DNA from 3 places in the Chryseobacterium sp. G0162 genome. Region 3 is predicted to be linked to each of the others. Evidence: riboswitches for the same ligand, from Rfam matches in the RefSeq annotation. Region 3 holds a riboswitch; each other region holds the start of a gene.
What was found. A riboswitch is a leader RNA that binds a small molecule or an ion and turns the genes downstream of it on or off. The one in region 3 is predicted to bind S-adenosylmethionine.
Positions count from the first base shown of each region.

Region 1: linked by a shared signal. The riboswitch ahead of EG344_RS24270 (alpha/beta fold hydrolase) and the one ahead of EG344_RS09485 (SusC/RagA family TonB-linked outer membrane protein) in region 3 are both predicted to bind S-adenosylmethionine.
Region 2: linked by a shared signal. The riboswitch ahead of EG344_RS12385 (TonB-dependent receptor plug domain-containing protein) and the one ahead of EG344_RS09485 (SusC/RagA family TonB-linked outer membrane protein) in region 3 are both predicted to bind S-adenosylmethionine.

Region 1 covers NZ_CP033922.1:1,906,453-1,908,728, forward strand. The annotation lists gene EG344_RS24265 (ACT domain-containing protein) at 1-408, opposite strand, end outside; gene EG344_RS24270 (alpha/beta fold hydrolase) at 412-1,350, opposite strand; SAM riboswitch class I at 1,413-1,520, opposite strand; gene EG344_RS08750 (MGH1-like glycoside hydrolase domain-containing protein) at 1,709-2,276, shown strand, end outside.
Region 2 covers NZ_CP033922.1:2,702,310-2,704,585, reverse strand. The annotation lists gene EG344_RS12385 (TonB-dependent receptor plug domain-containing protein) at 1-1,128, opposite strand, end outside; SAM riboswitch class I at 1,223-1,327, opposite strand; gene EG344_RS12380 (alpha-amylase family glycosyl hydrolase) at 1,426-2,276, opposite strand, start outside.
Region 3 covers NZ_CP033922.1:2,059,872-2,062,147, reverse strand. The annotation lists gene EG344_RS09490 (helix-turn-helix domain-containing protein) at 39-371, shown strand; SAM riboswitch class I at 633-729, shown strand; gene EG344_RS09485 (SusC/RagA family TonB-linked outer membrane protein) at 813-2,276, shown strand, end outside.

The DNA.
Region 1 (2,276 bases), 150 kb from region 3:
AGAAGTCACCACGATATTTACTCTGTTTTCACCGGCAACCTGATTTAACAGCAATGGGAAAACGTTGTTTCTTGCGAGTTCTGCAAAAATTTTGTTAGAATCTTCTGCTACAAAACCTATAACAGAAACATTGTTGATACTGTATATTTGAGATACTTTTCCTGATTTTCTTTCTGTTTCAAATTCATCAATAAGACAAGCCACTGCTTTTTCAGCATCATTTTCGTGAACTAAAATAGAAATTCCGTTTTCTATAGCTTGCTGGGAGATTACTCCCACACTGATGCGCGCTAAAGTAAGCGCTTTAAAAATTCGTCCGTCAATTCCGATTTCCCCTAAGAAATCTTCCCCTTCAAATTTGACAATTGATCTGTTCTTCAAAAATTTTATTTCTTTAGCATTTTTCATTACTTATAAAATGTTTTTTATGATATTATTTAATTGTTGATATTCCATTAGGAAGGCGTCATGCCCATGTATAGATTGGATCTCGTGATAAGAGATATTCTCCTTTTTCTTTTTCAGTTTCTCAAAACACATTCGGATTTCAGAAGCCGGGAAGAATAAATCTGTATCTACGGAGATCATGTGCATTCGTGCTTGTATATTCTCCAGAGTAGTTTCATCAGCATTGATATTCATCAGTAAATGATTCATCAGCTTGTATGCTTGTAAACTAAACCTTTCGTTTAGCGCGTTACCATGATAAACCAGCCAGTCTTCTGATTCTAAGCGTTGCCTTTCCTGATTGTATTTGTTTTGAAATCTGTCGTTAAGTGATTCCGGAGTTCTATAGCACAACATCGCATGGATTCTTGCTTTTTGTAATGGTTCTTCTTTATCATTCAATAAAAATTTCTGAACCAGACATTGTGCATGAAGCCAATCATGTGTTCTGTAATCACAGGCAATGGGAATAAAAATTTCTGCCAGCTTTGGTTGTTTTGCTAACATTTCCCATGCAATTCCTCCTCCCAGGGAGCCTCCAATAATGGTATATAAATTTTTGATATGTAGAGCTTCTAATCCTTTCAGAAAAATATTGGCTATGTCTGAAGGCGTGAAGTCTTCATAGTCTTCAATTAAAAAATGATCGTATCCGTTTCCGGGGATATTGAAACACAGAACAGTGTACTTATTAGTATCAACGATCTGATTTTCGCCTACCAATTGTTTCCACCAGCCTTTTTCTCCGGATACATTTGAATTTCCGGTAAGGGCATGATTAATTAAAATGATTGGGGCTGTAAACAGATCTTTCCCGAAAAGCTCATAGCTCAACGAGATATTGTATTCCTTTTGGGAATGGATTTGATACGAAAGATTAATATAGTTTAGTTCTGTTTTCAATTCTATTATATATTTTAATACAATTGAAAATGCCACAGGAAATGGCTGAAAAGAACTTCAGTAAGTTATCTGTCCAAAATAATTTTGGTAGAACGTAGCACCTTCTTTGCTTGCGCAAAGGGTTGCTAAGGTTTCATAGGGTCTAATCCCTCAACCTTTCTTGATAACATTTTCAATATTTGAATGAACGAATGGTGCAAAGGTAGTTCTTTTCTTTTAAAATCAAAAAAAAAATAATTTAATATTTTAAAAAGCCCTTAAATAGAAGTCTCTCAAGGGCATATTAATTATTCTTCAGATAAAATGAATTGGAATTATTTTTCAAAAAAACTACCTTCGTATAGAAAAATGATGATATATGATCGCCGAAAAAGAAAGATTACAAGATACCAAATGGAAAAACTGGGGACCTTATGTAAGCAACCGGCAATGGGGAAATGTAAGGGAAGATTATAGCCCGGACGGAAATGCCTGGAACCATACCAATCATAATAATGCGGAAAGCTATGCCTACCGTTGGGGTGAAGAAGGTATTGCAGGAATTTCTGACGTAAAACAACTGTTCTGCTTTGCGCTTTCGTTCTGGAATAAAAAAGATAAAATCGTTAAGGAACGTTTCTTTGGTCTGAGCAATCCTCAGGGAAACCACGGAGAAGACATCAAGGAAATTTTCTATTATCTGGATAATACCCCTACTCATAGTTATATGAAAATGGTTTACAAATATCCGATCAATGAATTCCCTTATGATGAACTCGTTACAGTCAACGGAAGACGCAGCAAACAGGAACCGGAATATGAGATCTTTGATACAGGAATTTTTGATAATGATGCCTATTTTGATATTTTCATTGAATATTGTAAAGCAGATCACAACGATATTCTGGTAAGGGTAACAATATGCAACCGAAGCCAACAGGATGCCC
Region 2 (2,276 bases), 640 kb from region 3:
AGCATTATTGGTATTGCTTACGTTATAATTGAAAGTATTGCTCCCAAAGGTATTACTCAGGTCTATCAGCCAATTATTAACATTATATTTCGCACCTACAGCATAGGAAATATCGTAGATCTGAGAATTCAGAACTGCCTGAAAACCGTTAGGGTATATTTCTTTAACAATATTAAAATCTTCATTGGGAAGTCTTCTGAAACCATACCCTTTTCCTTCTTTAATGCTGAAACCACCAAAGGAATAGAATTTAAAGTTATCGTTCAAAGGGTATTCTGCATTGAAAAACACTTGCCCTTGTCTGATTTGGGCATCTCCGATCTGGAAATTAAAATAGTCTCTTGTTAATCCTCTTTTATTTATTTCATCATCATCATTTTGTCTTGCAATATCTGGATTATCTGCAAATTCGTAGGCAAAATTATTTCCGAAAATATCAAGATCGTGATTTTGGGTTCTCGTTGTTTTTCCTCTGTGACTTAGCTGCAATGAAAGATTGATAAAACCTTCATCTTTACCCAAAGAAGTTCCATAATTAACGCCGGCCTGGTAAGTATCACCATCATTTCTTCCGCTTAATCCATAGGTTAAACTTGCTGAAGCGCCTGCATTCTTTTTTAGAATAATATTAATTACTCCTGCAATGGCATCAGAACCGTATTGTGCTGCTGCACCGTCTCTTAATACTTCAATTTTTTCAATAGCAATGACAGGAATTGTACTTAAATCTGTTCCTACAGATCCATTTCCTACCGTATTCTGATAGTTTACCAGGGAAGTCGTATGTCTTCTCTTCCCGTTAAGCAATACCAACACCTGATCCGGCCCCATTCCTCTTAGTGTTACAGGATCAATATGCTCCGTTCCATCAGAAGCAGACTGTCTTACAGCATTAAATGAAGGGATCACATAATTCAGAATGTCCTGAGCCGTAATTTGTGGAGATGATCTTTGGACTTTATCAATATTGATTACATCTACAGGAACCGGCGTCTCTAATTTTGTTCTTTTAACATTTCGGTTTCCGACGATGATAATGTCTTCGATTTGTTTTCCTTTTTCCTCCTGCTCCTGGGCAGCGACTAAAATTGTCCCTAGCAATAATATAGCAGTGCTTAATTTTTTCATCTTTGTTCTTGCCAATTAATAATATTCTTCCGCAGATGATTCTGCAGCTACACAAGACTTCAAGAAATGGAATTCGTATAAGAAATATTGACTTCACTTATCTCCCCATCGGGTTGGAATTAGCACCTTTACACTTTTGGAATCGTGTAGGTTGCTAAGGTTTCATTGGGCCAAATCCCTCCACCTTTCTTGATAAATCTAGTGCAAAGGTAGACTAATTTTTCAAATATGCAAAAAGCGGATAATCACTACCAAGAAAAAAGGCAAATTCGCTGAATTGCCAATTTGCCTTTGTATTTATTTCACGATCATTTTTTCAATAGCCATTCCGTTTTCTGATTTCAGATGAACCAGATACATTCCCGACGGATAATTGACTCTTAGTTCATAAGTCCCATTTTCTTTATTCAACTTAAATGAATCCAACTTTTTACCACTTCTATCGAAAATCATGATTTCTCCATTTCTGGCTTTGTTAAATATTAATTTTGCAACACCATTTTTAATCGGATTATCAGCAATCTGAAGGGATAGCTTGTTTGCAGCACTCACATCAGAGGTAGATAAAGCTCCGGCATAGTTTCCAAAAATTCTGAATTCTCCAGCCTGTAAAGTGATAGGAGCTGTTGTTGAAGCGATGTTTGAAACCGTATCATCCATCAGGTTTTTCCACTGGCCAGCATAAGGAAAATAAGGAACAACATTTTGTACAGCAGTAGAATAATTTGCCAGAACGACTACGTTTTTCATTCCGTTGATTGTATTGTCATATACATAAATTCTTGTGATAAGCCCATCAGGATCATTGGCAAGATTGTTTGACTCTATGGTATAAGTCTTTGATTTGAATACCGGATTGGTATTTCTGATATCAATAATCTTTGCCCAAGTATCATAAACTGCCTTTCTGTTGGCATCAGTATCATATCCTAATGTGAAGGCTACAGGTTTTTCATCGGTTCTGCATCCATTGTTAATGCTACCATCCGTGCATCGGTTGATACTGAATTCGTAGCCCAATTCTCCAAACTGCCAGATCATCTTAGGACCGGGAATGGTAAAGAAGGTAGCTCCAAATGTTTTCATCCTTTCCAAAGCCGTATTCAAATTCTTTACACTATAACTTCCATTGATCGCTCCATAAGCGA
Region 3 (2,276 bases):
CTCATGCACTGAAATATTAAATTAAAAACATTGAATATATGATAGAACAAGGTCCTGATTATATAAGAATTTATACCGATATCATTGCCATGAAGCATCCTCAAAAGCTTGAAATATGTGCGCCTATTTTACAAAAAAAAAGATTGACGGCATTGGATGTTCTTAAGCTTAATGAAATTGTCTTCGGATTAGAAGGAATTGAAACAGAAAAATTTAATCAAAGACATAAGTCTTATGATAAGTCTGCTATTATAAAAATTTTAAATTTTCAAAAAGACCATGGATATAATAATACTCAAATGGCGAATCAATTTAAAATGAGTAGAAATACTTTAGCAAAGTGGAAAAAAAGTTTTGAATGTAATCAATAATTTTACATTTAAAACGGTTTTTAGAGATTTTAATTTAATGGTGCTTAGGCACCATTTTTTTGATATTATGAGATGGTTTTATCATTAAATACAATTTAATGATATTTATCATATTTATTAAAATGATAATTTATTTAAGGTCTTATAGTGGTGGGTATTAATAAAATATTATAATAAATTTTGAAAAATTATCATGAAAATTTTATAAGTCTACTTGTTTTGTAGACTAAAAGTTTATAGATTTGCAACCATATTTCGATCGGCTTATAAAGAAAGATGGAGGGAACTGACCCTACGAAGTCTTGACAACCTGCGTTATGTAAGGTGTTACATTCAGCCTTTAAAGGAAAAATAAGCATTTGGTTTATCGTATTTATCGATGCCCTTTGCTGTTTTTTCAGTAAAGGGCAAAATTTTAATATATGGTAAATAAAATTGATTATGATTAATAAAAATCTATTTAATTCTAAAATTTGGATTCCACCCGTTGCTGTATTTTTCTTAGGAATTGTAAGTGTAAGCGGGCAAAATTCCAAACCGAAAAAGGATACTCTTAAAGAAAAGGAAATTGATGAAGTGGTTGTGGTGGCTTACGGAAAAGCAAAAAGAAATAGCTACACCGGTTCCGTAGCAACAATTTCCAGTGATAAAATCAATAACAGACCTGTGACCAACATTACCAAAGCATTGGAAGGACAGGTTCCCGGAATTCAGGTTACCGGTGCATCAGGACAGCCTGGAGCTACTTCTACGATCAGGATCAGAGGGGTAGGTTCGGTTAGTGCTTCCAGTGAGCCTTTATACGTTGTGGATGGGATTCCTTTTGACGGAAACATCAATGCGATCAGTCCTAATGATATAGAATCCATCAGTGTTTTAAAAGATGCTACGGCAAGTGCTTTGTATGGTTCAAGAGGAGCGAACGGAATTATTATCATTACCACAAAATCCGGTAAAAAAGGAGAAGCCAGGGTAAACCTTAACATCAGCCAGGGGTTTTCAGGCAGAGCGGTAAAAGATTATGAGCAGGTCACTACGGATCAATATTTCCAATTGTATTGGGAGGCAATGAGAAACGGATACCAATCCGGTCAGATTTCTGCACAACAGGCAGCACAGATGGCAACAGACAATATTGTATCTGGTACCGGATTATCAATTAATCCTTATGGAGCTAATTATCCAAAACCAGTGGGAACAGACGGGAAATTATTACCGGGGGCGAGAGCTTTATGGAATGATGACTGGAGAGATGTTCTTCAAAGAGTTGCTTCCAGAAATCAGGTTGATCTAGACATCAGCGGGGGAAATGAAAAAAGTAATTATTTCTTTTCATTAGGTTATCTAGATGATAAAGGAATGGCTATTGAATCTGGGTTTAAAAGATACAGTACGAGATTAAAAATAAATTCTGAAGTTAAAAAATGGTTGAATGTTGGAGCGAACTTAAGTTACACGAACAGTATTCAGCAGGCTCCAAGTTCTTCAGATTCTAAGGCGAGTAATATTATTCAGGCGGCAAGGGCAATTCCGTCTTTTTATCCTTATTATGAAAGAAATCCGGATGGATCTTATGTAGTGGATGCGGAAGGGAACAAGATTTATGATTTTGGAAGATACAGACCTACTGCGGCACTTCAGAATCAAAATTTAGCGGCAAGTTTACCATTGGATAAAAATGAAAATAAGATCGATAATTTTTCAGGGAAAGGATTTATGGAGTTTACATTTCTTCCGGAGCTGAAGTTTAGAACGAGTTTTTCTGTTGATCTTGTTAGCTTTAATGAGCATTTTTATACCAATCCGCTTCTTGGACAAGGAAAGGAGACCGGAGGATCTGTAAGAAAAGCGAATAGCAGAACACTTTCCTATACGACCAGTAATATTCTGACTTATGATAAGAGG